3 regions of the Blautia sp. NSJ-175 genome follow, and region 2 is predicted to be linked to each of the others. Evidence: predicted binding sites of a transcription regulator. Region 2 holds the regulator's gene; each other region holds the start of a gene.

Region 1 (10,879 bases), on a different contig from region 2:
AGCCTGGGCAGCGTTTTTCCTGAGTATTTGTCTGCTTGTGGAGAGTGGCTTGACCGGCCTGAATTTTCTGACAGGGAGCGGCCCCCGGGGGGTGAGCGTTAAGGATGCGCTTGCCGCGGATTTTGAAGAGACTGAGGAGTTTCGCAGCTTTGTGTCAGACTATCTGGATACGTTTCTTGCCATGGCGACCGGAGGCCCGGTGGACTGGTACAGCAGATATGGAGATGCAGCTTTGGATGATTCTTATGACATCTCCTGGGGAAGCGGCATTGCGGAGAGTGCGGCGACTACTGTAATCGAGGAAAGTGCAGAATCGGCTTGGGATGGGGATTACACCTCAGAGGACTGGGAGTATAAAACTTCCGCAAAACAAGTGCATGAGACGATTAAAAACGATAAAAACCTGGTCTATGATATCCGGTATAACGGAAAGTCTGTATATACCAACGATGAGAATGGAATTTTGAAAGAGGGAGAAAAGAGTCTGCCTTCAGATTACAATTTTTATATGGTCTTTGCAGAGGGTAAGGCGTCTGTATTCAAAGATAAGAAAGCTGTAGATGTATATGGGGATGGGGTATACCGTGATGACAGCCAGTGGCGTATTCCCGGCTATAAGAATTTTACCGTGGATGAAAAAACAAAAAAGGCAGAAGTTCGCATGGCAGTGATAAAATCTCCGGTAAATTATGTGCAGGGTAATTATTCCGGCAGTTCGGGCAGTTATTATGGGACAAGCAGCCTGTATGATATAGTCCGAAATATGGAACATGCAAAGCGCAGCTACATTGCCAAAATCGTGGAGTTTATTGCCGGACTCGTGCTTCTGGGCGTTTACCTGGCACTGAGAAAGTATAAAAAGGACGGAGACAGATTCCTTGCGGTTTATACGGGAAAAATCTGGCTGGAATGTAAGGTCGCTCTGGCAGTTCTTGTGATTGTGGGAGGAATTGCAGGACTTAACAACTACATGGGTGTCTTTTACGGATGGGGGTACTATGAGTATGCATCAGAGATATTGTATCCGATGATGTATTCTTTATTGGCAAATCCCATGCTGCTGCTGATATGTTTCTGGATTTTATATCTCCTGATCAATGATTACAGATATAACAGAAAGAAACCCAGAAAGATACTGGTCAGGGATATACAGAAATTATTTCAGATAAGGGATATGGAGTATCCTTTTCAAAAAAAAATGATCCGTAAATTTTCACCGGTGATGATATCCGGAATCGTACTGTCAGTGATTGCGGCTTTGGCCTGCTTTGTGTCATCTTATTATTTGTATGATAATGGCGGAAGCCTTGCAATGGTGCTGCTGCTTGTGGCACTGGCGGTGATCGCACTGCTGGCGGGTATGATGAGACAATATGCATCTGACAACCGGATACTCGCCAAAGAGATGGGTGATCTGATCCGTCAGATAAAAAAAGTCCATGACGGAAATATGACGGATAAGCTGAAAGTGCCGGAGGATTCGGACCTGTATGACGCTGTCCAGCAGCTAAATGATATCCAATACGGTATGGATACGGCTCTGTCGGAGCGAATGAAAAGTGAGCGTATGAAGGTGGAGCTGGTATCAAATGTTTCTCATGACATCAAAACGCCTCTGACCTCCATTATCAGTTATGTGGAACTTATGAAGCAGGAGGAGAACCTGCCGGAGGATGTCAAGGATTATATCCGCATTCTGGATATAAAGTCCCAGCGTCTGAAATCCATGGTGCAGGATGTTTTTGAGATCAGCAAAGCGGCCTCCAAGCAGCTCCCCGTAAATCTAGAGGATTTGGATCTGGGCAAGCTTCTCCGCCAGACACTGGCTGATATGGAGGAACAGATAGAAGAAAGCTCTGTGACGGTTAAAGCACAGATTCCGGCAGAGGCAGTGGTGATCCATGCGGATGGCAGCCGTCTCTACAGAGTTTTCCAGAACCTTCTGCAGAACGCCCTGAAGTATTCCTTGGATGGTTCACGCGTTTTCATAACACTGAAAACAGACAATAAAACAGCAAGGGCCACGGTAAAAAATATTTCCCAGGAGGAGATCCCGTCGGATATTGATTTTACCGAGCGGTTTGTACGCGGAGATGAGAGCCGTACCGACGGCGGAAGCGGACTGGGCCTTTCTATTGCCAGGAGTTTTACAGAGGCGTGCGGAGGTGTGTTCGGGATTGAAGTGGATGCGGATCTGTTTGTGGTGACAGTGGAATTTCCGATAAAAGATATTTAAACTAACATGTTTGATAGATAAAAAGACTGCCCCTGCGGTGCCGGAATGACGGAGCTGGCAGGGGCAGTCTTTTTTTGAATACAGCGTGCTTTTGTAAGCACACCTTAAAAATGTGTGATAAATTCAGAAAAAACCATTTTTTGTTTTTTGTATACATACATGAATCTGCCCCAATATTCCAGGAAAATAATCGAAAAAATAATCGACAAAAAAAGTCCAAAAATAAATTGCACGCATAAAAATACAAGTAATTTAAGCATTTTTAATTTTTTGAATGCACGCACAAAAAACAAGATGGCCGAAAGTGCACTTTTCTACATTAACGTAGTAGATGAGGCAAAAAAGTACAAAAAATCGTTAAAAAGTTGTTGTTAATTTCTTATCAATATGATATCCTTAATTCGTAGCGCGAAATCAGATTCTTCTCAAAAGGCCCTGAAACCAGGGGGGATGAGTAAATATGTTTTAACAGAAAAACATACTCAGAGAGATAGAATTTGTGATTTCACATTTTTTTGAATATTAATTGTTAAAAAAAAGACAATAAGGACCACCCAAGGGAAGGGGAAAGGAGCAAGCATGAGTAGTAAAATTACTGTCATCGGAGCCGGAAGCGTTGGCTCAACAATTGCTTACACATTATCTAACGGGGATATCGCATCAGAAATCGTATTGATTGATATCAACAAAGAAAAGGTTGCCGGAGAAGTTATGGATATCGCACAGGGTACCTGTTTCCGCGATCCGATCAATATCGTTGCCGGAGAGTACGAGGATGCAAAGGATTCCGATATTGTAATCATCACATCAGGAATCGCCCGCAAACCGGGTCAGACAAGAATTGAGCTGACACAGACAAATGTGAATATTTTAAAGAGCATTACACCGGAAATTGTAAAGGCTGCGCCAAACGCGCTTTACATCATTGTAAGCAATCCTGTTGATATTATGACTTATGTATTTACAAAGATCTCAGGACTGCCGGAGAATCAGATCATCGGTTCCGGAACGATTCTGGATACGGCGCGCCTCCGCTGCGGACTGTCTGAACACTTTAAAGTTGCTCAGAAGAACATCCACGCTTATGTATTCGGTGAGCACGGCGATACTTCCTTCATCCCCTGGACTGGAGCATATATATCAGGTGTCAGCCTGGATGAGTATTATGAACTGGCAAAGAACCTGGGCAAAGACGTGGAAGAGCTTGATAAGGACGAGATGCTGACCTATGTGCAGAAATCCGGCGGCAAGGTGATTGCGAACAAAGGCGCTACTTTCTATGCGGTATCAGCGGCAGTATGTAAGCTGTGCGGAATCCTGCTGGCATCCTCCGATTCCATCGCAACGGTTTCATCCATGATGCACGGGGAATACGGCATTGAGGATGTCTGCGTCAGCACACTGACTCTGGTTGGACCGAACGGTATTCAGGGCAAAGTGCCGATGAGAATGAACAAAGAAGAGATTGCAAAACTTCAGGCAAGTGCCAATGCACTGAAAGAAGTTATCAAACAGATAGAACTGTAAAACAGGATTTTTAACAGGAGGAACTATGAAGTACAGTTATTATCCGGGGTGTACCCTGAAAACAAAAGCAGTGGAGCTGGATGCTTATGCCAGAGCTTCTGCAAGGGCACTGGGATTTGAACTGGAAGAAATTGAAAACTGGCAGTGCTGCGGCGGAGTTTATCCGCTGGGCACTGACGAGATCGCCACAAAACTTTCTTCCGTCCGTGCTCTCAATGAGGCCAAAGAAAAAGGCCAGGATCTGGTAACACTCTGTTCTGCCTGTCATCATGTGATAAAACGTGTCAATGATGATATGAAGAACGCAGACGATATTCGCACCAGAGCAAATAATTATATGCAGTTAGAAGAACCCTATGCAGGTGAGACGACAGTGCTCCATTTTCTGGAGGTACTCCGTGACCGCATAGGTTTCGACACGTTAAAGGAGAAAGTGACAGCTCCGCTTACCGGCAAAAAGATAGGCGCTTACTACGGATGCCTGCTTCTTCGCCCAAGCGGGCTTCTGGAATTCGACGATCCGGAGAATCCGTCCATCATCGAGGACTTCATCCGGGCCATCGGTGCAGAGCCGGTGATCTATCCGTACAGAAACGAGTGCTGCGGCGGCTACATATCCCTGAAGGAAAAAGGGATGTCAAAAACCATGTGTGATAAGATCATGGACAGCGCATCCGGATTTGGAGCTGACATGCTGATCACAGCCTGTCCATTATGCCTGTATAACCTGAATAAGAGCACTTGCGGCAGCAGACTTCCGGTATACTATTTTACAGAACTTCTGGCAGAAGCTCTCGGCGTGAAAGAGGAGGTAGCAAAAGCATGAATACTCCAAAAAAACAGGCTGAAATGATTAAGGAAATCAGCGGTGTCAATCCGCTGAAATGTATGAAATGCGGCAAATGTTCTGCGTCCTGTCCATCCTACAATGAAATGGACATCAAACCCCATCAGTTTGTATCTTATGTGCAGAATGAAGATATCGAGTCTTTGGTGAACTCAAAATCTCTCTGGAAATGCCTTTCCTGCTTTGCATGCGTGGAGCGCTGCCCAAGGGATGTAAAACCGGGCAAACTCATTGATGCGGCAAGACAGCTTGTGGTCCGCGAGAAGGGCGGGGATTACCTGATGGCTGATGAAATCCCCGAGCTTTTGGACCCGGAACTTCCGCAGCAGCTTTTAGTCAGTGCATTCAGAAGATACAGGAGGTGAGGTTAAGTGCAGAGAATAGGTGTATTCGTCTGTCATTGCGGCAGCAACATCGCTGCTACGGTAGATGTAAAAAAAGTAGTGGAAATGGCTAAAATGGAGCCGGGAGTTGTCCATGCGGAAGATTATCAGTATATGTGTTCCGAAGCCGGACAGTCCAAGATTGCAGAGGCTATCAAAAATGAAAAACTGACAGGACTTGTGGTATGTTCCTGTTCACCGCGTATGCACGAGACCACTTTCCGCAAGGCAGCGGAGAGAGCCGGATTAAACCCATACATGGTGGAAGTCGCCAATATTCGTGAACATTGTTCCTGGATTCACAAGGATATGGAGGAGGCTACCAAGAAGGCAGTCATCCTTGCAAGAGCGGCAATCGCGAAAGTGAATTTGAACGCGTCCTTGAAGCCGGGCGAGAGCCTTGTCACAAAACGTGCCCTGGTGATCGGCGGCGGTATTGCAGGTATCCAGACCGCACTTGACATTGCAGAGGCGGGTTACGAAGTGGATATTGTGGAGAAGACACCCAGTATCGGCGGAAGAATGTCACAGCTTGACAAGACCTTCCCTACACTGGACTGTTCTGCCTGTATCCTGACACCTAAGATGGTGGAGGCATCCGCTCATGAGAAGATCAACATCTATACATACAGCGAGGTGGAAAAGGTTTCCGGCTTTGTAGGTGATTTTACAGTGGATATCCGCAAGAAAGCAAGAAGTGTGGATATGGACAAATGTACAGGCTGCGGCGTATGCCAGGAGAAATGCCCGTCCAAGAAGAATTCCAATGAGTTCAACAGGGGCCTGAATACAAGAAGCGCCATCTACACACCGTTTGCCCAGGCAATCCCCAATGTTCCTGTCATTGACAGAGAGAACTGTATTAAGTTCAAGACAGGAAAATGCGGTGTCTGCGCCAAGGTATGCCAGGCAGGTGCCATTGATTATGAGCAGAAGGACGAGATCCTTACAGAGAAGTACGGTGCCATTGTAGTTGCCACCGGTTTTGACACCATCAAGCTGGATAATTACGATGAGTATGCGTACAACCAGAGCAAGGATGTGATCACATCCCTGGAGCTGGAGCGTATCATGAACGCAGCAGGACCTACCAAAGGCCATCTGGAACGCATGTCCGATGGGAAGGCGCCGAAGAATATGGTGTTTATCCAGTGTGTGGGAAGCCGCTGCGCGGACAAGAGAGGAAAGAGCTACTGCTCCAAGATATGCTGTATGTACACAGCAAAACACGCCATGCTGATCCGCGATAAATATCCGGATGTGAACGTGACTGTATTTTACATTGATGTCCGTACCCCGGGCAAAAACTTTGATGAGTTCTACAGAAGAGCCGTGGAGGAATACGGTGTGAACTACATCAAAGGCCAGGTGGGTAAAGTCGCTCCCCAGCCAAACGGACAGTTATTAGTACAGGGCGTTGACCTCATTGATAACAAGCAGATCCTCATGGAGGCAGATATGGTGGTTCTGGCTACAGCCATTGAACCGGATCCTTCTGTAAGGAAGATTGCCACCATGCTCACAGCCAGCATAGATACCAACAACTTCCTGACCGAGGCACATCCCAAGCTTCGTCCCGTGGAATCCCCAACGGCAGGTATCTTCCTGTCAGGCGTATGCCAGGGACCCAAGGACATACCTGAGACTGTTTCCCAGGCAGGAGCAGCGGCAGTGAAAGCCATCGGGCTTCTTGCAAAAGACAAGCTGATGACAAACCCATGTACAGCCAAATCCGACGAACTTCTCTGCAACGGATGTTCCACCTGTGCAAATGTGTGCCCGTACGGTGCCATCACTTACGAGGACAAAGAGGTGAATGACCACGGAATCCGTGAGACACGCCGTATCGCAGTTGTGAACAATGCGCTTTGCCAGGGATGCGGAGCCTGTACCGTTGCCTGCCCGTCAGGAGCCATGGACTTACAGGGATTCTCGAACAGACAGATCATAGCGGAGGTGGATGCAATATGTCGATAGAAACAAAGGAAGAATTCAGACCTAAAATTGTGGCATTCTGCTGTAACTGGTGCAGTTATGCAGGTGCGGATCTGGCCGGAAGCAGCCGCCTTTCCTATCCTGCAGATGTGAAGATCATCCGTGTGCCATGTTCCTGCCGTGTAAATCCCATGTTCATCCTGAGAGCATTTGAGAAAGGTGCGGACGGCGTGATCCTCTGCGGATGCCATCCGGGAGACTGCCACTACAGCACAGGAAACTACTATGCCAGAAGGCGTATGACACTTTTATTCTCCATGCTGGATTATATCGGCGTGGAAAACGGACGTACCCGTGTGGAATGGGTGTCAGCCGCAGAGGGTGTCAAATTCTCCACTACCATGAATGAGTTTGTGGAAAAAGTCCGCTCTCTGGGCAAAAACGTAAGATTGGAGGATTTGAGATGCAGGAATTGATTAACCGTGCAAAAGAGCTGTTAGCGGACGGTACCGTAGCCCGTGTTCTCGGCTGGAAAGCGGGAGACCTGCCTTACAATCCGGAACCGGCATATTTTGAAAAGGAAGAGGACTTTGAGAATTTCGTATACAACGGATTCTGCGGAGCCAATTTAAGCAAATATATGATTGAAGCCTCCAAACTGGAGGGAAAGACCCTGGTATGCCTGAAACCGTGTGATACCTACAGCTTTAACCAGCTCATCAAGGAGCACAGGGTGGACAGGGAAAAAGCCTATATTATCGGTGTGGGCTGCAAAGGCAAGCTGGATATTGAAAAGATCAAAGGTATGGGGATTAAGGGAATCGAGAGTATTTCCGGCGCCGAGATCACAGATGGGGCAGATACCCTGACCATACAGACCCTCTACGGAGAGAAGACATGTTCCTATGCAGATGCCATGCTGGAGAGATGCCATGTATGCAAAGGCAAAGAGCATAAGATATACGATGAGCTGATCGGAGAATCAAAAGAGACAAAAGACGCAGAGCGTTTTGACAGTGTGGCTGCCATTGAGGCCATGAGCCCGGAGGAGAAATTTGCGTTTTTCCAGAAGGAGTTAAGCAAATGTATCCGCTGCAATGCCTGCAGAAACGTATGTCCTGCATGCAGCTGCAGAAAATGTGTATTTGACAGCAACAAGTTTGACAGTTCCCAGAAAGCTAATGTGGACTCCTTTGAAGAGAAGATGTTCCACATCATCCGTGCTTTCCATGTGGCAGGACGCTGTACAGACTGCGGAGAGTGCAGCCGTGTATGTCCCCAGGGAATACCCCTTCATCTGTTCAACCGGAAATTCATCAAGGACATCAATGAGTTCTACGGAGAATATCAGGCCGGTGAAGACACAGATTCCAGAGGACCGCTGACAGACTTTACCTTTGATGACGTAGAGCCAGGCATTGTGGCAGAAAGGGGATAATGTATGTATAAGATAGCAAAAGAAAATCTGGCGGCATTATTCCAGTTGATCGCCGGCTCCCGGGAATTATACCTTCCTGTAAAAGTGAGCGGACAGGTGAACTTCAGAGCATGGAGCGAGGACGCGGAGGTGGATCTTGATACACTGAAGACGGTGAAATCTCCAAAAGACGCGTTCTTCCCCCAGAGTGAGGATCTGTATACCTGCAGAAAGGACGGAAAAAAGCTGACAGTTGAACCGGAAGCACTGAAAGAGCAGGATTTTGTGGTATTTGGAATGAAGGCCTGCGATGTGAAAGGTGTGGAGGTTTTAGATAAAGTATTTTTAGCTGACCCGGTAGACTCTTTCTATGCGGCAAGGCGTGAGCACGGTACTATTGTGGCTATGGCATGCCATGAGCCGGAAGAGACCTGCTTCTGTAAAGTGTTTGGCGCAGACTGTGCAGAGCCGGTGGCAGATGTGGCTGTGTGGATGACAGGCGAGGAGCTTTACTGGAAATCCCTCACAGAAAAGGGAGATGCCCTTACGAAATCTGCAGAAAGCCTTCTTGCTGAGGCAGACGCTGAGGACGAGAAGAAAGTGGAGGAAGAGAAAGCATCCATCCGCGGAATCGTTGAGAAGCTGCCTTACTCCAATCTTTCCCTGGAAGGATGGAACGGGGAGGCATTAAACGAAAAATTCAATTCTGAACTCTGGGAAGAACTGTACAAGCCATGTCTGGCGTGCGGAACCTGTACCTTTGTATGTCCAACCTGCCAGTGCTATGACATCAAGGACTACGACACAGGCCACGGAATCAAGAGATACCGCTGCTGGGATTCCTGCATGTTCTCGGATTTCACCATGATGGCACACGGGAACAACCGTACGAGCCAGATGCAGCGTTTCCGTCAGAGATTTATGCATAAACTGGTATATTTCCCGGCAAACAACGACGGGATGTATTCCTGTGTAGGCTGCGGCAGATGTGTGGAAAAATGCCCGGCTTCCTTAAATATCGTAAAGGTTATCAAATCCTTTCAGAACCAGGGAGGTGACAAATAATGAGTGAATGTACCTGTCATAAGAATTATACACTGGATACGCTGATCCCCCAGGTGGGAGTCATCACGGATATCCGCCAGGAGACACCGGATGTGAAGACCTTCCGCGTAAACGCGCCGGAGGGCGGAAAGCTTTTTGAACATATGCCCGGACAGTGTGCCATGGTGTGTGCACCGGGCATCAGTGAAGGTATGTTTTCCATTACTTCCTCACCGACTAACAAAGAATTCCAGGAATTCAGCATCAAGAAATGCGGTGTCCTCACCGATTATCTCCACAGCCTTGAGGTGGGTGACGAGATCACCGTGAGAGGGCCATACGGAAATCATTTCCCGGTAGAGACTGAGTTAAAAGGCAAAAACCTGCTGTTTATCGCAGGCGGTATCGGCCTTGCGCCTCTGCGCTCCGTGATCAACTATGTGCTGGACAACAGAGAGAACTACGGCACTGTGGACATCCTTTACGGTTCCCGATCCGCAGACGATCTGGTCCAGTTAAAAGAGATCCAGGAAGTCTGGATGAAGACAGAGGGCGTGAATGTATATTTGACCATCGACCGGGAGCAGGAAGGCTGGGACGGCCATGTGGGATTCGTACCAAACTACCTGAAAGAAGTGGGCTTTACCACAGACAAGACAGCCCTTGTCTGCGGCCCGCCGATCATGATCAAGTTCGTGCTGGCAGCTCTGCAGGAGATGGGATTCTCCAAAGAGCAGGTGTACACAACTCTGGAGCTGCGCATGAAATGCGGCGTAGGCAAATGCGGACGCTGCAACATCGGTTCCAAGTACGTGTGCAAAGACGGACCGGTATTCCGCTGTGATGAGATTGATGAATTACCGAATGAGTATTAAGGAAAGGATTGGTACCTATAATGGAAAAAATGGTAAATGTATATTTCTTTGGTAAGAAATACAGCGTGCCTGCAGATCTGACGATCATGACAGCCATGGAATATGCCGGTTACACCCTGAAAAGAGGATGCGGCTGCCGTCACGGCTTTTGCGGGGCATGTGCTACAATATACAGAATCAAGGGAAAGAACGAGTTAAAGACCTGTCTTGCCTGTCAGACACAGGTGGAGGAAGGCATGTATGTGGCAAGCATCCCCTTCTTCCCCACAGATAAGAGAACTTATGATATAGAGGAGATCAAACCGACTCAGCAGATCATGATGGAACTCTATCCGGAGATCTACAGCTGTATCGGATGTAATGCTTGTACAAAAGCCTGTACACAGGATCTGAACGTTATGCAGTACATTGCTTACGCACAGAGAGGGGAATTTGAGAAATGCGCAGAGGAGTCCTTTGACTGTGTAAGCTGCGGCTGCTGTTCCGTAAGATGCCCGGCCGGCATTTCTCATCCTATGGTTGGTCTTCTTGCAAGGCGCCTCACAGGAAAATATATCGCGCCTGAGACAAAACATCTGAAAAACCGCGTGGAGGAGATCCACAAGGGTGCTTATG
Region 2 (10,879 bases):
GATATCCCCGGCAATCATGCTGTACTCACCTTTTTGGGCGGCGGCCATATCCCCTGCCATACCGTGGAAATAAACGCCGAGAGCTGCCGCCTCCCTGGCTGAAAGTCCCTGGGACAAAAATCCCATGAGGATGCCAAAGAGCACGTCCCCGCTTCCCGCTGTTGCCATACCGCTGTTGCCGGAGGTGTTGATAAATATCTCCTCGCCGCCGTCGGAAATGACGGTACGTGAATCTTTACACACGACTGTCAGGTGATATTTCCCGGCAAAACGTTTTGTCAGGTAAAGAGGCGCTTCCTTCCACTCCTCCACAGATACCCCGGAGATTCTGGAAAACTCACCCAGATGCGGTGTCACAAGGACCGGTGCCGGATACTGGGACAGCACTTCCATTCTGCCGGCCAGCAGATTCAGGCCGTCCGCGTCGATCAGCAGAGGTTTTCTGCCCTCCGCCAGTATGGTATACAAAATATCTTCCGCCTGCTGTCCTGTGCCGAGTCCCGGTCCTACCCCGATCACATCAGCCCATGCAAGCCCTTCCCGGATCTGTTCTTTTCGGATCTCTTCATCGTCATAAAAGCTGTACATGGCCTCCGGCAGCATTGTGGTCAGTGCCTGACGGTTCTCTTCCCTGGTATGTACCTTTATCATGCCTGCGCCGGCCCTAAGAGCCGCACAGGCGGAGAGATATGCCGCGCCGCTTATATCCCGGCTGCCGGCTGCCAGGAATATTTTCCCGAAAGTTCCTTTGTTCCCGTCCGGCTTTCTCGCCGGAATCCGGCACAGATCCTTCTCCTCACAGCTCTGTATGGACAGTTCAAAATCATTCTGAGGCAGCCTGTAGATTCCGATATCAGCCGTCCTTACCTTGCCCGCGCAGGATGCGCCCGGGTAGAATAAAAGACCTGCCTTCTCATAAGCAAAGGTGACTGTCACATCAGCCTTCACTGCGCAGCCCAGCACTTTCCCCGTATCAGCACTGATACCTGATGGAATGTCCACTGCCATGACCTTTGCCCCTGACCGGTTCAGAGCTTCGATGGTGTCCCTGTATTTTCCGCCCACTTCCCTGGACAGACCTACACCAAAGACAGCATCTACTATAGTAGTATATTCAGCAGGTACTGCATTCTTGACAAAGGATATATGATAATTTTCTGCAATTTTCACTTGCTTTCTCATTTCTTCTGTATAATGGTCCTTTTTTCCAAGTATACAGATATCTGCCGAGACACCTGTCATATGGAGCATACGGGCCACCGCTACGCCGTCCGCACCGTTATTTCCGGTACCGCAGAGCACCAGAACTCTTTTCAGAGGAAAATTTTCCTCCCGAAGTGCCTGACAGACACTCAGAGCTGCCCGCTCCATAAGTACCAGGGAGGGAACCCCGATCTCGTGGATCGTGTATTCATCCAATAGCTTCATCTGTCCGCCGGTTACGATTTGTTTCATATCATACACTCCTCTCTTATTCCGGTATGAATCAGGGAAGTCTGTCAAACCTTCCTGCAGAGCAAAAGGCCGCCGCAAAAATTCCGCAGCAGCCTTTTCTTACTTTTTATGTTCGGTCACATAACAATTCAGGTTATAAGACAATCGCATGAGGCTCTCAGAAAGGTGTACATTTTCCACGATGACATCCTCCGGGACCTCCAGATCCAGATGTGCGAAATTCCAGATGGCTTTGATTCCGTTTTCCACCAGCAGGTTGGCTGTCTCCTCCGCGTTATTCTTAGGCAGAGTCAGCGCTGCTATCTGAACATCATTATCCTTCAGATACTGGGGAAGTTCATCCATCATAAGAATTTCGTTCCCACGGATAGAGATACCTTTCAGAACCGGATTCACATCAAATATACCCACCACTTTAAATCCGCGCTTTTCAAACTGTACATAATTGGCCAGTGCCTGTCCCAGATTGCCGGCTCCGATGATGATCATGTTGTGGGTCCTGTCGAGCCCCAGGATCTTGGCGATCTCTGTATACAGGTACTGCACATTATAGCCGTATCCCTGCTGCCCGAATCCTCCGAAATTGTTCAGGTCCTGGCGAATCTGGGATGCGGTCACGCGCATCTTGCTGCTCAGCTCGTTTGAGGAAATACGTTCCACACCATCTTCCAAAAGTTCTCCTAAATATCTGTAATATCGGGGAAGTCTTCTGATGACTGCTTTTGATATGCATTTTTCGTCCACGACTTTACCCTCCTTATGTCTAAGTTTTCTGTTTCATATAGGAATATTATATATAATTGTTAAAATAAAGTCAAATACAATTCCAGTTATTGTTGTTTTTATCTGTTGTCAAATTCTGAATTTCCGATATAATAGGAAGGGTGAACCAAAAGATAAAGGAGATTCGTATAAAATGATACTGGCATGTCAAAACATTGAAAAATCGTTCGGAGGCATGAATCTGATCCATGATGCCTCCTTCCATATAGAAGAACGCGAAAAAGCCGCCCTGGTGGGCATCAACGGAGCAGGAAAATCCACACTGCTGCGCATCATCATGCAGGAGATTCCCGCGGACAGCGGAGAGGTAATCTTATCAAGGGGCAGGACCATCGGCTATCTGGCCCAGCATCAGGAGTTGGACAGCGCGCTCACCATCTATGACTCTCTGCTCCAGGTCAAACAGCATATTCTGGATATGGAGCTTCATATGCGCAGAACCGAAAAACAGATGAAGCACGCCCAAGGGGAGGAGCTGGACCGCCTGATGGAGACGTATTCCCGGCTGACCCATGAGTTTGAGATGGAGAACGGCTATGCGTATAAAAGTGAGCTTGTGGGCGTACTGAAGGGACTCGGCTTTCCGGAGAGTGACTTTGAAAAAGAAATCTCCACCCTGTCAGGAGGCCAGAAAACCCGTGTGGCCCTTGGCCGTCTGCTGCTGTCAAAACCGGATATCATCCTTCTGGATGAGCCTACCAACCATCTGGATATGGACTCCATCTCCTGGCTGGAGACGTACCTTTTGAATTATCCGGGAGCTGTCCTTATCGTATCCCACGACCGGTATTTTCTGGACAGGATCGTGACCAAGGTGATTGATATTGACAACGGAAAGGTAAGCTCCTTCAGCGGAAACTATTCCGCCTACAGTGAGAAAAAGGCCCAGCTTCGCAGAGATGCCTACCAGGCCTACCTCAATCAGCAGCAGGAGATCAAACACCAGGAGGAAGTCATTGCCAAATTAAAGCAGTTCAACCGGGAAAAGTCCATTAAGCGGGCTGAGAGCCGGGAAAAGATGCTGGATAAGATTGAAGTCATAGAAAAACCGACTGAGGTAAACGCGTCCATGCGTATTTACCTGAAGCCCCGCATAGAGAGCGGCATGGATGTGCTGACCGTGGAACATCTCTCTAAATCCTTTCCCTCCCTCCCGCTGTTTTCTGATCTGAACTTTTCCATCAAACGCGGGGAGCGTGTGGCCATCATCGGGAATAACGGAACCGGAAAAACGACGATACTCAAAATACTGAACGAGCTGGTCCCGGCCGACGCCGGCGTCTTCCATCTGGGAAGTAAAGTACACATCGGCTACTATGACCAGGAGCACCACGTGCTGCATATGGAAAAAACCATCTTCGAGGAGATTTCGGATGATTTTCCCAAGCTCACCAACACGGAGATCCGCAATCTGCTGGCTGCCTTTCTCTTTACCGGGGATGATGTCTTTAAAAAGATCGCATCCTTAAGCGGCGGGGAACGGGGCCGCGTATCCCTGGCAAAGCTCATGCTCTCAGAAGCCAATTTCCTGATCCTGGATGAGCCTACCAACCATCTTGACATTATGTCAAAGGAGATCCTGGAGGAGGCCCTGCGCAATTATACGGGTACGGTGCTGTATGTATCCCATGACCGTTACTTTATCAACCGTACCGCCACCAGGATCCTGGAGCTGACCAACCAGAGTATGGTAAACTATATCGGCAACTATGATTATTACATGGAGAAGAGGGAGGAGCTCACCCGCATCTATGCGCCGGGCCTTGAGGAGGAACAGGCTGCGGAATCCGTATCCGCCACGAAACTGGACTGGAAACAGCGCAAAGAAGAACAGGCACGCCAGAGAAAGCGTGAAAATGATCTGAAGAAGACAGAGGCAGAGATTGAACGCCTGGAAACCAGGGACAAAGAGATCGACAGTGAGATGGAAAAGCCTGAAGTTGCCGTCAATGTGGCTGAATGCGTCCGGCTTGCCAATGAAAAAGCTGAGATTGCAGAAAAGCTGGAAGAACTGTATGAAAAATGGGAAGAGCTGGCATAATGCCTGCTCCTCCCGTTTTTTATATCCGGCTGCTATCCTTCGGCCGTCTGCGATTCCATCTCTTACAAAGGCAGATCCCGTTTGCTGAACCGTATGATCCCTATTCCCATAAGCAGGATTCCTGCCAGATACAAAATGCCGCACATGATCCACGCCTTCCCGTCACCTGCAGCCAGCCCGTCAATATCAAAGAGGGTTATGGGGGTGGCGTATTTTACTTTCTCGAATTTATCCCCCACCTGTGATATCATCTGCACGAGAATGGAATATACCACCACGGTTGTGCTGACCGCGGAGGAAGTCTTTGTCTCATTGCTGCAGCAGGATGCACAGAAACATGTCCCGCCGAAAAATACAAGGATACCCAATAATCCCACATTGATCCGAAGGAAAGCACCTGTCTCCATCTCTCCCGGAAAAAGCGCCTCACTGAAAGCAAGAATCAGGCAGGTCACATATACCACCATGACAACCAGGCAGGTCAGCATGAAGACACACTGAGTCAGCATGATCTTCCATCGTTTCTGTGGTACCGCCAGCAGGTAGGCCATGGAACCGTTATCTACATATCTGGATACCAGTCTGTTGGATAGGATAATGATAAATACCCCGGGGAAGGCCACATACAGCATTCCGTATAAATATCCGGATACAAATTCCAGCAGCGTCTGGCCCACGTCAGCCATGCCGAATGCCGCAAACAGATCCGGCATACTGTCAGCCATCATTTTCAGGCTGTCTCCCATCTCGGGGTTAAACATCATGGTGATCATACTTCCGTATACACTGAGCACTACAAGAAAAATGACGAGCAGCAGCCAGTTGGATTTGATCTCTTTTTTAAACAGTGTAGCATTCATGATTTTGCTGCCCCCTCTCCGTAGAAATGCATGAAGAACTCTTCCAGGCTCTGTGTGCGCACGTCGAAATCCGTGACCGTATAGGCGCCTGCTTTTTTGATAAAGGCATCCAGGTTTTTTCCAACCTTGGCCGTTACCGTTTTACTGCCGGGCTGATAGACTGCCTCCGGGAATGCGGCAGCGAATGCCTCTGCCATATCCGCCTCCCGGAAGGTGATATCAATCACCTTCTGCCGCCCCTCTTTCAGTTTCTCCATCTCCTCCACTGCAACCAGCCGTCCGTCTCGGATAATGGCAGCGCGGTCACAGGTGCGCTCAATTTCCTCAAACATATGAGAAGACATCAAAATGGTCTTTCCCTTTTTCTTCTCGGAAAGGATCAGCTCCACAAAACGGTTCTGCATCAGAGGGTCTAGTCCGCTGGTGGGTTCATCCAGGATCAGGATGCTGGCCAGCGGGTTCATAAAGGCACAGACGATTCCTATCTTCTGCTTCATGCCCTTTGACATTTTCTTCAGTTTGCCGGACGCGTTCAAGTCAAACATCTTCATCAGTTCCTGTGCCCGGCCCATATCTCTCATATTTTTCATTTTAGCCACAAAGCGGATAAACTCCATCCCTGTCATCGAATCAATAAAAGCGATCTCTCCCGGCAGATACCCAAGAGATGTCTGGATCTTATCCGACTCTTTGAAGCAGTCCATATCCAGAATGGACAGTCTGCCCTTATCCGGTTTGATGAATCCCATCAACTGCCGGATCGTGGTTGTCTTACCGGCACCGTTTGGCCCTAAAAACCCCAGTACCTCTCCCTGTTTTACAGAAAAACTAACATCAAAAACGCCGCGGTTCTGCCCATAGTCTTTCGTAATATGACTGATTTCAATCACGTTCATTTTTTTGCCTCCTTCCAACCATTTCGGTTAGATACTCTTCTTTGTATGCGATCCGCTTCAGCATTTCTGACCATTTTCTGAATTGACGCATCAATTCATCCGCATCCACCGTATCGGTATAAAACATTCTCTGGTGCAGATATCCGTCAGTGAGCCAGAGAAGCATGTTCAGTATTTCTTTGGGATCTATGTCCTCCCTGAATTTAGTCATATCTACATTCTTGAAATAATCCACGAACATGGTATCCATCTGGTTTTTCATAAAAGAGTTCATATCTTCCGATACGTCCTCCCTGGATGTAAAAAATGCCCGGACACTGAACTCCATAAGAAAGGGAAAACTGGAGAGGATACGGGCTTTTTTGTCTGCTGCATAGGCCAGCAGCTCAAAATAATCCGTTATTTCAAAAAAGTGCCGGTCTAAAAGGCGCGGTCCTACCTTCTCCATGACATACTCAAATATGTACATATACAGCTCTTTCTTATTTTTAAAATAGTAAAACAGCAGCCCTTTTGAGATGCCTGCCTTTGCAGCGATCAGGTCTGTGGATGCCCGTTTGTATTCATTGGTGCCAAACACTTCCAGTGCTGCATTGACAACCGCGTTCTTCTTCTCTTCTGAGAGACTGCTAAGTCTGTCCTCCATCCTGTGCCTCCTTTAATGCTTTACCGATTCGGTTAATACCCATTATAAGAAATTGACTAAATTTTTCAACCCCTGCCCGAGACTTTTTTTCACAAATAATAAGTCCATGTAAGCAGGGACTTGTTTCTCTCTCTTACATGGACTTTTAAATCAGCAGACGCTTATTTTTTACGCGTATAAAACATCCAGATTCTTCCTTACAGCCAGTATAAACTCACGGCTGTTCAATACAGAAGGATTCTTAATTGACGTGATGAGTGCAAGGTCTTTTGTCATCTCTCCCTTTTCGATAGTAGTGAGCGTGGCCTGTTCCAGCCGGTCGGCAAACAGGCAGAGGTCTGTATTTCCATCCAGCTCCCCGCGTTTTCTCAAAGCTCCGGACCAGGCAAAGATGGTAGCCACGGAGTTGGTGGAAGTCTCTTCCCCTTTTAAATGTTTGTAATAGTGGCGCTGTACGGTTCCGTGTGCAGCTTCATACTCAAAATATCCGTGAGGGGATACCAGCACGGATGTCATCATAGCCAGAGAGCCGAAAGCGGAGGATACCATATCACTCATAACATCCCCGTCATAGTTCTTGCAGGCCCAGATAAAGCCGCCTTCGGCTTTCATCACACGTGCCACCGCGTCGTCGATCAGTGTATAGAAATATGTAATACCGGCCTTTTCAAAGGCATCCTTATATTCTTTCTCATAGATGTCCTGGAAAATATCCTTGAAGGTATGGTCATACTTTTTGGAAATGGTGTCCTTGGTGGAGAACCACAGATCCTGTTTTGTGGAGAGCGCGTATTCAAAGCAGCTTCTGGCAAAGCTCTCAATGGAATCATTTAAGTTGTGCATTCCCTGTGCCACCCCGGCACCTGTGAAGTTATGCACCAGTTCTCTTGTCTCTGTTCCGTCAGCCGCGGTATATACAAGCTCCACCCTGCCCGGTCCGGGAATGACCATCTCTGTGTTTTTATAGACATCCCCGTAGGCATGTCTTGCCAGAGTGATGGGTTTCTTCCAGTTCTTTACACAGGGCTCGATTCCTTTTACCACAATAGGCGCCCTGAAAACCGTACCGTCCAGCATGGAACGAATGGTGCCGTTGGGACTTTTATACATTTCCTTTAAGTGATACTCGTCCATTCTGGCCGCGTTCGGGGTGATGGTGGCACATTTTACCGCTACTTTGTATTTCTTTGTGGCATTGGCCGCATCCACTGTCACCTGGTCGCCGGTCTCATTTCTGTACTCCAGTCCCAGATCATAATACTCTGTGTTCAGTTCCACATATGGCGCAAGCAGATCCTCTTTGATCATTTTCCAGAGGATCCTTGTCATCTCATCCCCATCCATTTCCACCAGAGGTGTTGTCATTTTAATTTTTTCCATTGTTGTCGTTCTCCTTTCCGTATTCTTCCCGCAGAATTTCTTCCAGATTAAAATGTTTCAGATTCTCAACTGTATTAAATATGTGTCTTGCAGCTACCTGTTCCGCCAGATCCGCGTTTTTGCTCTTTATGGCTTCCAGAATCTCTGTGTGCTCACTGCCTGATTTATTCAGACGCATGCGGTTCATAATGGATACCTGCCGCACACGCTGTACATATTGATGAAAATCAGACAGTGTGTGGGAAAGCATCCGGCTGCCGGACGCCTCATAGAGCAGCTTATGGAACTTGCCGTCCATTTCGCAGACCTGCTCATAGTGTTCTTTCTTTGCATGATAGTCTGACAGGACAATGGCCTCCTCCATGGCTTCCAGCTGTTCCGGTGTTATATTCTCCACGGCCATCCGGGCACAGAGCCCTTCCAGCCGGGAGCGGATCAAATAAATATCAGTCACGTCCCTTGCGGATATCCCGTTGACAAAGGCTCCTTTGTTTGGCACCAGGCGTACCAGGCCCTCCAGTTCCAGCTGCCGGATGGCTTCCCGGACCGGAGTTCTGCTGACTCCCAGCTCTTTCCCTATGGTACATTCCACCAATTCGTCTCCCTGCTGGTAACGGCCTTTCAGAATATCTGAACGGATCTTGTCAAACACCTGGCCCCTCAGGGACTTTTCTCTACCTGCCATTTTGCTTCCTTCCTCACATGTCATTGCCTTATAAGGTTATATTTAATCTTGCGCAGCTCTCCTCGATCACGGATATCAGCTCCTCATCCGTCAGGACAGTCACGCGTCCCTCCTCGTACTGGGCATCCACCCATGCCTTTACCATCTGCACCAGTTCGCTGTTCTTCTGCACCTGTTTCTCACCGGACAGGCGGTAATGATTGTTGATCCAGTGAGCAATGCCGGCAAGGCCCGAGGTGTTGGAAACAGCCACCTGCGGCGGACGGCCCAGGAATTTATCCGTATCAAAGATATTGTAGATCTCTTCATTCTTCAGAAGACCGTCTGCATGGATACCGGCTCTCGTCACATTGAATGCACTTCCCACAAACGGTGTTGTGGAGGGCACCTTGTATCCGATCTCTTTTTCGTAGTACTCCGCAAGCTCTGTGATGACCCTTGTATCCATGCCGTCCAGGGAGCCTTTGATCTGCGCGTACTCGAATACCATAGCTTCAAGGGGTGTATTGCCGGTTCTCTCACCAATGCCGAACAGGGAGCAGTTTACACCGCTTGCGCCGTAAAGCCACGCCGTCGTGGAATTGCTCACAGCCTTGTAGAAATCGTTGTGGCCATGGAATTCAATCAGCTCGGAAGGGATTCCGGCATGTGTCAGAATACCGTAAATAATGCCCGGAATGGAGCGTGGGATCACAGCACCCGGATAGTTCACGCCATATCCCATGGTGTCACAGCAGCGCACCTTAATGGGAATGGAGTACTCCTCCATCAGTTTATTCAGTTCCAGACAGAAGGGGATCACATAGCCGTAGATATCCGCTCTTGTTATATCCTCCAGATGGCATCTGGGGCTGATTCCCGTCTCCAGGCATTCACGGATCACACTCAGGTAATGCTCCATGGCCTGCTTTCTGGTCATTTTCATTTTATAGAAAATATGGTAGTCGGAACAGCTCACCAGGATACCGGTCTCCTTCAGACCAATGTCCTTTACCAGTTCAAAATCCTTCTTGCTGGCACGGATCCAGCTCGTAACTTCCGGGAATTTATATCCCCGCTCCAGACATTTATATACGGCGTCTCTGTCCTTTTTACTGTAAAGGAAAAATTCGCTCTGGCGTATCCTGCCGTTTGGTCCGCCCAGTTTGTGTAAATAATCAAAGATAGTTACAATCTGCTCTGTGCTGTAAGGAGCTCTTGACTGCTGCCCGTCGCGGAACGTGGTGTCAGTGATCCAGATGTCATCCGGCATATGGTGGGGCACGATCCTGTCGTTAAACGCAATCTTGGGTACCTCTGTGTAGGGGAAAAGATTGTGAAATACATTCGGTGTCTGCACATCCACCAGGGGATACATATGCTCTTCCAGTTCCAGTAAATTTGTATGGTAATTCATTCTGACAGCTCTGTTTATCATATTCGTCACTCCTCATCTTAACTTCCGGTATGACCCGGCATCACATTTTCAATATGCTATCACTTTATCTTAATGAATTTCTTGTATTATTGTATACAATGATACATTGTTTGTCAACTATAATTTTCAAATCTTTTCATCATATAAAAAATGCTCTAACTGAAAAAGCCCCCAACCCTGCAGGTTGTGGGGATAGCCCAGATCTTTAGCTGTCTCCATCAGTCTTTTCTTGACTTCCAGATTGGACAGTGCGGGATTTTTTTCAAGAAGCAGCGCAATGCCGCCTGAGACCATAGGGGTTGACATGGATGTGCCGCTTTTCACTGCATAAGGCATGCTGCCGCTTCGGTTGGCACAGGAGACAATGGCGTTGCCGGGTGCCACAATATCCGGCTTGATAATGCAGTCGCAGGTGGGGCCTCTCCCTGAAATACCCTGATGGCGTACCAGCATATCGGCAGAACCAACGGTGATGACTTTCCGGCTGCTGCCGGGAGCTGTGATGCTGCCCTGCCCCGGTCCCATGTTGCCGGCGGCGGCTACAACAATAAATCCGTCATCCCAGGCGGATTCCACCGCATAGATCAGATCCCGGTGCGATTCCTTCTGGGTAGTGCCCACGGAGATATTGATGATCCTGATGTTGTATTTGATCCGGTTGGCCTTGATCCAGTCCAGTGCTTCGATTACCTGCTCCTTGTTGCCATTGCCGCTTT
Region 3 (10,879 bases), on a different contig from region 2:
TAAGCCGCCGTCAATATCGTTCTGAGCGAACAGTTCCGGAGCTGTCTTGGCATTTACGGATCCGCCGTACTGGATGCGGATAGCTTCTGCAGTCGCCTCGTCATATACTTCAGCGATGCATGCACGGATACCTGCACAAACTTCCTGTGCCTGCTCTGTGGTAGCTGTCTTACCTGTTCCGATAGCCCAGATCGGCTCGTAAGCGATCACTGCTGTCTTAGCCTGGTCTGCTGTTACGCCCTGGAATCCAACTTTCACCTGCTGACGGATGAAGTCCATGGTCACGCCCTGCTCTCTCTGCTCCAGAGTCTCGCCGCAGCACATGATCGGAGTGATTCCATGCTCAAATGCTTTCAGCATTTTTTTATTTACAGTCTCGCTTGTCTCTGCGAAGTATTCTCTTCTCTCAGAGTGGCCTAAAACAACATATTTTACACCGGCATCTGTGAGCATGCCCGGAGCGATCTCACCTGTGTAGGCACCTTTCTCCTCATAGTACATATTCTCAGCGCCAACCTGGATGTTTGTGCCTTTGCAGGCTTCTACAACCGGAAGGATATCAATTGCCGGTACACAGAATACTACGTCAACTTCCTCGTTTGCTACCAGAGGTTTTAATGTGTTTACTAATTCAACAGCTTCGCTGGGAGTCATATTCATCTTCCAGTTACCAGCAACAATTTTTCTTCTTGCCATGACTTTATTTCCTTCTTTCACTTATTCTTTATCTGCAACTGTCCAGTGTTTTCACAGTTACTTTTATTTATCATTAGCTGCTGCCACGCCCGGCAGTTCTTTGCCCTCTAAGAATTCCAGGGAAGCGCCGCCTCCTGTGGAAATGTGGGTCATCTTGTCACCATATCCCAGGATATTGACAGCCGCTGCAGAATCACCGCCGCCGATGATGGTGGTAGCGTCTGTTTCAGCCAGTGCTTTTGCAACTGCTTCTGTACCATGAGCAAAATTCGGCATCTCGAAACATCCCATCGGTCCGTTCCACACAACAGTCTTAGCATCTTTTACAGCGTCACAGAAGATTTTCTCTGTCTCAGGTCCAATATCCATGCCTTCCCAGCCGTCCGGGATCTCGCCGCGTTTTGCAACCTGGATGTTGCAGTCATTGGAGAAATCATCACCAATACGGTTGTCCACCGGCAGTAAAAGTTTCACGCCTTTTTCCTCTGCCTTTTTCATCATATCCAGTGCATACTGCAGATAATCGTCTTCACAGAGAGACACGCCAATGTGTCCGCCCAGAGCTTTTGAGAATGTGTAGGACATTCCGCCGCCGATGATCAGAGTATCTACTTTATCAAGCAGATTGTCGATCACAGAAATCTTACTGGAAACTTTAGCGCCGCCCAGAATTGCAACAAACGGTCTGTTTGGGTTGTCCACGGCATTTCCCAGGAAGTCGATCTCTTTCTGCATCAGATATCCGACAACCGCAGTATCTACAAACTGTGTCACACCGACATTGGAGCAGTGTGCTCTGTGGGCAGTACCAAATGCGTCATTTACAAATACATCGCACAGAGATGCCAGCTCTTTGCTGAATGCTTCTCCGTTCTTTGTCTCTTCTGCACGGTAACGTGTATTTTCCAGTAAAACAACATCTCCGTCTTTCATTGCCTGGACAGCAGCTTTTGCATTCGGTCCGACTACTTCCGGGTCTGCTGCAAATTTTACTTCCTGGCCCAGTAATTCTGACATTCTCTTGGCAACAGGAGCCAGAGATAACTCCGGTTTTGCTTCTCCCTTAGGTTTGCCCAGATGAGAGCACAGAATTACTTTTCCACCGTCAGCAATCAGCTTCTTGATAGTGGGAAGGGCTGCCACCAGACGGTTTTCATCTGTGATCTTACCTTCCTGAAGGGGAACGTTGAAATCACAACGGACTAAAACTTTTTTTCCTTTTACGTTGATGTCATCAACTGATTTCTTGTTGAGCATTGGATGATGCCTCCTTTAATATTTGTTCTTGTTAAATAACAGAATGGACAAAAGGAGCCCGGTCCAAAATAGACCGGACCCCTTAATGAGTCTTTATTTGTAATATTATTTCTCTAATAATTTTCCGAAGTATTTGATTGTTCTTACCATCTGGCTTGTGTAAGAATTCTCATTGTCATACCAGGAAATAACCTGAACCTCAGTTGTGCCATTGTCTAACGGCAGAACCATTGTCTGGGTTGCATCAAACAGAGAACCGTATTTCATACCGATGATATCGCTGGATACGATTTCGTCTGTGTTGTATCCGAAGGACTCTGTAGCCTGCTCTTTCATGATTGCGTTAACCTGATCTACAGTTACAGTTCCGTCAACAACTGCTGTCAGAATTGTAGTAGAACCTGTAGGGGTCGGAACACGCTGAGCAGATCCGATCAGTTTGCCGTTCAGTTCCGGAATAACCAGACCGATTGCCTTTGCAGCACCTGTGCTGTTCGGAACGATATTAACTGCAGCTGCACGAGATCTTCTTAAATCGCCTTTTCTCTGCGGTCCGTCCAGTGTCATCTGATCGCCTGTGTAAGCATGGATTGTGCACATGATACCGGATTTGATCGGAGCCAGGTCGTTTAATGCTTTTGCCATCGGAGCCAGGCAGTTTGTTGTACAGGAAGCTGCGGAGATGATGTTGTCATCTTTTGTCAGTGTCTCATGGTTTACATTGTAAACGATGGTCGGAAGGTCATTTCCAGCCGGAGCGGAGATAACAACTTTCTTAGCACCTGCTTTGATATGAGCTTCTGCTTTTGCTTTGGATGTATAGAAACCTGTACATTCCAGAACAACATCTACACCGATTTCTCCCCAAGGAAGTTCTTCAGCGTTAGCTTTTGCGTAGATTTTGATTTCTTTGCCATCAACTGTGATGGAATCTTCACCTGCTGTTACTGTATCGCCAAGTGCATATCTTCCCTGTGTAGAGTCATATTTCAGTAAGTGAGCTAACATTGTCGGAGATGTTAAGTCATTGATTGCTACAACTTCAAATCCTTCTGCTCCAAACATCTGTCTGAAAGCCAGACGTCCAATACGTCCAAATCCATTGATTGCTACTTTTACTGCCATGTTATTCATTCCTCCTAAAAGTGTTTGTATTCCGTGAGGTTTCTATTAAGATTGTTAAAGAAACATCAACCTATTTGATATTGTACCTAATCTGAGACAAAAATTCAAGCATAAAATGAAAAATCGTACCAGTTTTACATTCTCTTTATGTACAATTCCCTCTCTTTCCTATATAATTAGGGCAGCAAATGAAAAGGAGATGTCATCTATGTACGCAGATTATCACATGCACACATCATTTTCCAGCGACAGCGAAGCTCCTATGGAGCACATGATCCTCGGTGCCATTCACAGAAATGTGCCCCGGGTCTGCTTTACAGAGCATATGGATTTCGATTTTCCCACAGGAGAATTTGATTTTCTTGTGGATATGCCGGCTTACCGGGAAAAACTTCTGGAACTCAGAAAAAAGTATGAAGATAAAATAGAGATAAATTTCGGTATCGAGCTTGGACTCCAGCCCCATCTGACCGGGAAACTGCCGTCCTTCGCAGCCGGTTACCCCTTTGATTTTGTCATCGGCTCCGTGCATGTTGCGGACGGATGTGACCCCTATGACAGGATATTTTTTGAAAACCGCAGCGAGGAGGAGGCATACCGCAGCTATTTTACCTGCCTTTTGGAAAACTTAAAAGTCTTCTCCTGTTTCGATGTATGCGGTCACATTGACTATGTGGTTCGCTACGGCCCCAACCGCAACCTGTATTATACCTATGAAAAATACAGAGATATCCTGGACGAAATTCTCCGCGTTCTGGTGCAGAAGGGCATCGGACTGGAATGCAACACCGCGGGGTTCAAATACGGTCTCGGGCATCCCAATCCCACGGAAAAGATATTGAGCCGCTACCGGGAACTGGGAGGCGAAATCCTCACCCTTGGCTCTGACGCTCATGCGCCGGAACACATTGCCTATGACTTTGAGCGCGCAGGGGCATTGTTAAAGGAATGTGGTTTTCATTATTATACGGTTTTCAGGAACAGAAAACCGGAATTTCTTCCATTGTAATTGTAAGAGAAATTCCGGAATCTTACAGCCAGATCACCTGGCTGCCATATACGATCTTAGGAATGACGGTGCGGTAAATGCTGTCCAATTCCTCCCTGCAGCGTATCTGTATCTCCTCTTTTTCGGCTGCAGCGGAGGACTTTCCTAAAATTCTGTATTCCACCCCAAAGAGGCGGCAGGTGTTCCGGGAATCAAAAAATCCATTCTTTTCGTAAAAGCGGATTCTTCTTCTGCGGACCTGCAGTTCCTCTTCCCGGGCTGCAAAGGATGGGTCTTCGGTCTCTGCCATGATGATATACCCCTCGTTCTCCCGTACGGCTTCTTTATCGCTGTACATGTCTCTTTTATCTAAAATAGACTGAAGTGCCAGAAGACATGCACTCCCATACCCTCTGCCTCTCACAGACGGCAGCACTGCCAGATAATCGATCAGGTATGCCCTCCCGGAGGGTGCCTTTATCAAAAACGCATATCCTGCCAGTGCATTCCCGTCATAGAACCCATACCCATCCCCTCTGCCGCTCTCTGTCAGCGCCAGAATACTTTTCAGAGGTTTGAGTTCTGACCTTGGAAAATCTTTCTTCATGTAGGTTTTATATATGTACCGAATGCTTTCATTATCCAGTCTCTCTGCTCTCACATTCATCTAATCCTTACCTCCCGGTTAAAACCCAATATTTCGGCCGCGTGCTCTGCATACGATCTGTACCGGCCCAAAGAAAAAACTGCCCGGAAAACAGCTTCATGCAAAAACTGTCTCCCGGGCAATTTTATACTCCAAAAAAGTCATAAAATAATGCCGCCTCCGGCTACATATTCTCCGTCATAAAAGACAACTGCCTGTCCCGGAGTGATGGCCCTCTGGGGTTCATCGAAGATTACCCGAATCTTGTCTTCCTCTTCTCTGTGTATGACAGCAGAAGCACCTCTGTGGTTATACCGGATTTTAGCCATAACATGCATGTCCTCTTTCAGGTCAGGAATGGACATAAAGTTAATCCGGTTACAGATCAGTTCTCTTTGGAACAGGTCCTCATTTTCTCCGATCACCACCTCGTTGCTTTCAGGACGAATCTCTGTCACAAAGACAGGATGTCCCATTGCCAGGCCCAGGCCTTTTCTCTGACCAATGGTATAATGGGTGATTCCTTTATGGCGCCCGATCACCGTACCGTCTGCCAGCACGTAGCTGCCCTCTTCTATCTTATGCTCTGTATTCTCCTCGATAAATCCGGCATAGTCCTTGTCCGGCACAAAGCAGATTTCCTGGCTGTCCTTCTTCTTCGCCACGGGAAGGCCAATCTGTTCCGCTATTTTTCTGATCTCATCCTTCTCATAGAATCCAACAGGCATAAGCGTATGTGAAAGCTGGAACTGGGTAAGATTATAAAGGGCATAGGTCTGGTCTTTTCCTGTGGCATCCGACATTTTCAGAGAATACCTGCCGCTGTCTGTCTGCACGATCTTGGCGTAATGGCCTGTGGCAATGTAATCCGCACCGATCTCCATGCTCCTTTTTAGAAGGGATTCCCATTTTACATAACGGTTGCAGGCAATACAGGGGTTGGGTGTGCGGCCTTTTAGATATTCCTGAATGAAATAGTCAATGACATTTTCTCTGAACTCATGTTTGAAGTTCATGACGTAGTAGGGAATCTCCAGCATGTTCGCCACTCTTCTGGCATCGTCCACTGCGCTCAGGCCGCAGCAGCCGCCGTTCTCCTCCTGTGCGGCATTGTCCTCATCCTGCCAGATCTGCATGGTGACTCCAATGACATCATATCCCTGTTCCTTCAGCAGATAGGCCGCCACTGAGGAGTCCACACCGCCGGACATCCCCACAACTACCTTCTTTTTTTCCATTAATACTCTTCCTCTTCTTCCCCTTCAGAAATATCGCTTTTTGGCTTATCCAGACCCTCGATCTTAATTCCGTGCTTTTCCGCATAATCCCAGAGTGCTGCATGGATTGCTTCCTCAGCAAGCAGGGAGCAGTGTACTTTTACCGGGGGAAGGCCGTCAAGAGCCTCCATAACCGCTTTATTTGTCACCTGCAGGGCCTCCTGAATGGTTTTGCCCTTCACAAGCTCTGTAGCCATACTGCTGGTTGCCACTGCGGCGCCGCAGCCGAAGGTTTTGAATTTACAGTCCCGGATGATTCCGTCCTCATCAATATCCAGATACATTCTCATAATGTCTCCGCATTTTGCATTGCCTACGGTTCCGACACCGCTGGCGCCTTCAATCTCTCCTACATTTCTCGGGTTCTGAAAATGGTCCATTACTTTTTCGCTGTACATAATTTATTTTCCTCCATAATTTGTCTTTTTTGATCTTACGCTCTGTTCTGTTTCTGTTTTTTTATGAAATCTTCATATAACGGGGAGAGTTCACGCAGACGGTTTACAATCTCCTTGATCTGGTCCAGTGTGTAGTCCAGATCTTCTTTTGTTGTCTCCTCGCTGATGGTCATTCTGAGGGAACCATGGGCAATCTCATGAGGCAGACCGATGGCCAGCAGTACATGGGACGGGTCCAGGGATCCGGAGGTACATGCAGAACCGCTTGACGCCGCGATTCCCTTCATATCCAGCATAATGAGCAGGGACTCACCCTCAATGAACTGGAAGCTCACATTAATGTTGTTCGGCAGACGTCTTTTGGCGTCACCGTTGAGGCGGACATAGGGAATCTCATTTAAGATTCTGCCGATAAAGTAATCCCTCAGCTCTATCTCTTTCTTCGTACGCTCCTCCATGGTTCTGGCTGCTCGCTCTGCTGCCACACCGTATCCCACAATGGCCGGCACGTTCTCTGTACCTGCTCTTCTCTTTCTCTCCTGAGCACCGCCGTGTACAAAACTGCGGATCTTTACGCCTTTGCGGATATATAAGAAACCAATGCCCTTTGGTCCGTTGATCTTATGTCCGCTGGAGCTTAACATATCAATGTTCATCTCATCCACATGAATCGGGACCTGTCCGAATGCCTGTACCGCATCTGTGTGGAATAATATATTGTGTTCTTTGGCGATCATTCCGATCTCTTTGATGGGCTGGACAGCGCCGATCTCATTGTTTGCAAACATAATGGAGATCAGGATCGTCTCCGGTGTGATGGCTTCTAAGAGATCATCCAGCTTTACGATACCATTCTCATCCACATCCAGATAGGTCACCCTTGCTCCGCGTTTTTCCAGATATTCGCAGGTGTGCAGAATAGCGTGATGCTCTATCTTCGTGGTGATGATATGGTTTCCTTTGCTTTTGTATGCTTCAAATGCCGCTTTCAAAGCCCAGTTATCCGCTTCACTGCCGCCTGCTGTAAAGTAAATTTCCTCTGACTTTGCGCCCAGCACCTCTGCGATCTGTTCTCTGGCTTTTGTGATCGCCTCTTTGCTTCTCTGTCCGATCTCATAGATGCTGGATGGATTTCCGTAGCTCTCTGTGAAGTACGGAAGCATGGCATCTACAACCTCCTGTGCTGTTTTTGTTGTTGCTGCATTATCCAGATATATTGTTGTCTTCATAATTCCTCTCTCCTAATTGTCACATTTTTGCACCTGAATCTGCCCCTTATCCCGCATCCTGCGGCTTTCCTCTACGAGCTGATCCAGCATGATGGAATCTACAGTTTCTTTTATACTATTATTGATACGCTGCCATACATAGCGGGTGACGCACAAATCCGCACCCTGGCAGCTATGTTCTCCTCCTCCATTACAGGTAACGGCATCCAGACTGCCCTCCAGCGCCCGAAGGACATCCCCTACGGATATCTCACCGGCAGGTCTGGCAAGCTTATATCCGCCCTGTGCACCGCGGACGCTCACTACCAACCCGGCACTCTTTAACTTGCGCACCAGCTGTTCCAGATAACTGTCAGAAATGTTCTGGCGTGTGGCAATGCTCTGTATGGAAACAGCCTCAGATTCGCTGTATAAAGCCAAATCGATCAAGGCTCTCAAGCCGTACCTTCCTTTGGTTGATAATTTCAAATCATCACCATCCTTTTCAAATTCCGACTGTTTTACTCGGATTTGATTGTAGAATATCATTCTTATCCTGTTCTGTCAAGATACTTTTTGGAATATATTGTGAAAAAGGCTATAAAAGTTACTATTGCTCTCTCTGCGAATAGTGACTATAAAGGACTTCTTATGGATAACAAACATATTTTGCTGAAAGGAACACTCATCCTGACCCTGGCTGGTTTCCTTACAAAAATCCTTGGGTTTCTCTATAGAATATTCCTGTCGCAGACAATTGGTGCACAGGGGATGGGTATCTACCAGCTTATCTTTCCCATCCACACCCTCTGTTTTGCACTGACAGTCGGAGGAATCCAGACCGCGATCTCCCGCTTCGTGGCTGCCCGGGTAGCTTTAAAGGATGAACAGGGCGCCCGTGATATTTTTCTCATCGCCACTTCCCTGTCCATGGCCATATCTTTTGCCGTCACCTTTTTGCTGTACCGACATGCCTCCTGGTTTGCCGTACATATCCTGCTGGAGGAACAGTGTACAGACCTGCTCCGTGTCTCCTCCCTGTCAATTCCCATGGGAACTTTTCATTCCTGTGCCTACGGCTACTATCTGGCCAGGAAGAAGACAGGAATCCCGGCCTGGTCGCAGCTTGTGGAGCAGACAGCGCGCATGAGCGCAACCTACCTTCTCTACCTGGTGTGGACCGGGGAAGGGCATCCGCTCACACCCATGCTGGCTGTTGTGGGGCTTTTCGCGGGGGAACTGGTCTCCATGCTGTTCTCTCTGTTGTTCATTCTGTGGGATTACAGAAAGTATCATTACCAAATCAGCAATATCCATGCGCCGGGTAAGGATTTAAAGGACATTGTGTCTTTGTCTCTGCCCCTTACAGGAAACCGGCTCTTTATCAATATCCTGCACAGTATGGAGTCTGTGCTGATCCCCGGGCATCTGCGGCTTTTCGGCATGGACAGCGCCTCCGCACTCTCCATCTACGGGGTGTTAAACGGTATGGCACTGCCGCTCATACTGTTTCCCTCCGCGATCACCAACGCTGTCTCAGCCATGCTTCTGCCCTCTGTGGCACAGGACCAGGCAGTGGGGAATTATAAGAATATACGGAGAAGCATTTTTACCACCACCCGCTACTGCCTGCTGCTGGGTTTCCTCTCCACCGCCTTTTTTTATTTTTCCGGTGATTTTCTGGGGCTGTTTTTATTCAAAAATGAGTTCGCAGGGACTTTTATCAAAACGCTTTCCTTTATCTGCCCCTGCCTGTATCTCTCCAGCACGCTGAGCGGAATCTTAAACGGTCTGGGGGAGACGGGAAAATACTTTGCCCAGAACCTGTTAGGCCTCTCCATCCGCCTGCTCTTTGTTTTTTTCGTGATTCCGCGTTTCGGTATTCTGGGGTATCTGTGGGGGCTTTTGATCAGTGAACTGGCAATCACGCTCCTCACTTTATTTTTCTTAAAAGATTACATGAAAACAGCACCGGGTGAATAAACCCGGTGCTTTTCGCATCCGGGAAAAGATCACCCCCACAGACTCCCGTACCATGCAGTTCTAATCTTTACCGCTTAGACGCTTTAAAGCAAAAAATTATCCAAAACTGTCGACAACCGGAAAGTTTTGTATTATAATAATCAACTAGAACGTGTTTGAAAATTGCTTTCGGCAAGATGTGCGGCGTACAGACTGCCGGAATAAATTTTCAAACACGCTCTGGAAAGTCAAACAAAGGAGATAATTATGAGTTTCAAATTCGTAAAACAGCTTCCCTCTCCGGATGAGATCAAAGCACAGGCACCCGTGTCCGAAGAGTTGAAACAGATAAAAGCTAAAAGAGACAAAATGATCAGCGATGTCATCACAGGTGCTTCCGACAAATTCCTTGTCATCATCGGCCCCTGTTCTGCAGACAATGAAGATTCTGTATGTGACTACACTAACCGCCTTGCAAAGCTTCAGGATAAAGTGGAAGACCGTCTGGTGCTGGTTCCGCGTATATACACCAACAAACCGCGTACTACAGGGGAGGGCTATAAGGGTATGCTCCACCAGCCGGACCCTGAGGCAAAGCCGGACGTACTGGCAGGCATTCTGGCCATCCGCCACATGCACATCCGTTCCCTGCAGGAGACAGGGCTCAGCTCCGCGGATGAAATGCTGTACCCGGACAACTACCACTACTTATCTGACCTGCTCTCCTACGTGGCGATCGGAGCGCGTTCTGTGGAGAACCAGGAGCACCGTCTCATGGTAAGCGGCCTTGACGTTCCTGTGGGTATGAAAAATCCCACCAGCGGGGACTTCTCTGTTATGCTCAACTCTGTAGTTGCCGCACAGCAGGGACATGACTTCATCTCCAGAGGATGGGAAGTCAAGACAGAGGGCAATCCACTCACCCACACCATCCTGCGGGGTGCTGTGAACAAACACGGCAACACCCTGCCCAACTACCACTACGAGGATCTGCAGCTTCTTCTGGAAATGTACAATGACCGTGACCTGGAAAATCCGGCAGTCATCATTGACGCCAACCATGCCAACTCCGGCAAAAAATACGAACAGCAGGTCCGCATTGTCAAAGAAGTGCTGCACAGCCGCCTGGTATCCCGTGATATCCGCCATTTGGTAAAAGGTGTCATGATTGAGAGCTACCTGGTATCCGGCTGCCAGAAGATCGGCCCTGACCATATCTATGGAAAATCCATCACAGACCCCTGCCTTGGCTGGGAGGAGACAGAGAAACTCCTCTATACCATCGCGGAACTGTGTTAAATTATCGGAAAGCCACGCTTTTT

The links. The regulator Rex, encoded in region 2, represses fermentation and respiration genes when NADH is low (regulators of the CRP and FNR family bind a similar motif). The targets are predictions, from matches to a motif close to ATTGTTAANTANTTAACAAT.
Region 1: the regulator Rex is predicted to act here: its motif matches at 2,604-2,623, upstream of MUB35_RS27655 (L-lactate dehydrogenase).
Region 3: the regulator Rex is predicted to act here: its motif matches at 3,129-3,148, upstream of gap (type I glyceraldehyde-3-phosphate dehydrogenase).

The regions. Positions count from the first base shown of each region.
Region 1 is NZ_JALIFQ010000031.1:1,962-12,840, forward strand. It holds gene MUB35_RS27650 (sensor histidine kinase) at 1-2,236, shown strand, start outside; gene MUB35_RS27655 (L-lactate dehydrogenase) at 2,816-3,763, shown strand; gene MUB35_RS27660 (CoB--CoM heterodisulfide reductase iron-sulfur subunit B family protein) at 3,789-4,589, shown strand; gene MUB35_RS27665 (4Fe-4S dicluster domain-containing protein) at 4,586-4,975, shown strand; gene MUB35_RS27670 (CoB--CoM heterodisulfide reductase iron-sulfur subunit A family protein) at 4,982-6,970, shown strand; gene MUB35_RS27675 (hydrogenase iron-sulfur subunit) at 6,961-7,404, shown strand; gene MUB35_RS27680 (4Fe-4S dicluster domain-containing protein) at 7,392-8,366, shown strand; gene MUB35_RS27685 (4Fe-4S dicluster domain-containing protein) at 8,370-9,410, shown strand; gene MUB35_RS27690 (FAD/NAD(P)-binding protein) at 9,410-10,264, shown strand; gene MUB35_RS27695 (2Fe-2S iron-sulfur cluster-binding protein) at 10,285-10,879, shown strand, end outside.
Region 2 is NZ_JALIFQ010000020.1:60,891-71,769, forward strand. It holds gene MUB35_RS23740 (bifunctional ADP-dependent NAD(P)H-hydrate dehydratase/NAD(P)H-hydrate epimerase) at 1-1,455, opposite strand, end outside; gene MUB35_RS23745 (redox-sensing transcriptional repressor Rex) at 1,555-2,199, opposite strand; gene MUB35_RS23750 (ABC-F family ATP-binding cassette domain-containing protein) at 2,372-4,279, shown strand; gene MUB35_RS23755 (ABC transporter permease subunit) at 4,342-5,139, opposite strand; gene MUB35_RS23760 (ABC transporter ATP-binding protein) at 5,136-6,035, opposite strand; gene MUB35_RS23765 (TetR/AcrR family transcriptional regulator) at 6,022-6,681, opposite strand; gene MUB35_RS23770 (NADP-dependent isocitrate dehydrogenase) at 6,850-8,061, opposite strand; gene MUB35_RS23775 (GntR family transcriptional regulator) at 8,048-8,746, opposite strand; gene MUB35_RS23780 (2-isopropylmalate synthase) at 8,775-10,163, opposite strand; gene MUB35_RS23785 (S8 family peptidase) at 10,290-10,879, opposite strand, start outside.
Region 3 is NZ_JALIFQ010000007.1:143,559-154,437, reverse strand. It holds gene tpiA (triose-phosphate isomerase) at 1-696, opposite strand, end outside; gene MUB35_RS13125 (phosphoglycerate kinase) at 760-1,953, opposite strand; gene gap (type I glyceraldehyde-3-phosphate dehydrogenase) at 2,059-3,078, opposite strand; gene MUB35_RS13115 (histidinol-phosphatase HisJ family protein) at 3,287-4,087, shown strand; gene MUB35_RS13110 (GNAT family N-acetyltransferase) at 4,110-4,733, opposite strand; gene mnmA (tRNA 2-thiouridine(34) synthase MnmA) at 4,874-5,950, opposite strand; gene nifU (Fe-S cluster assembly scaffold protein NifU) at 5,950-6,387, opposite strand; gene nifS (cysteine desulfurase NifS) at 6,423-7,616, opposite strand; gene MUB35_RS13090 (RrF2 family transcriptional regulator) at 7,629-8,084, opposite strand; gene MUB35_RS13085 (polysaccharide biosynthesis protein) at 8,247-9,578, shown strand; gene MUB35_RS13080 (3-deoxy-7-phosphoheptulonate synthase) at 9,825-10,856, shown strand.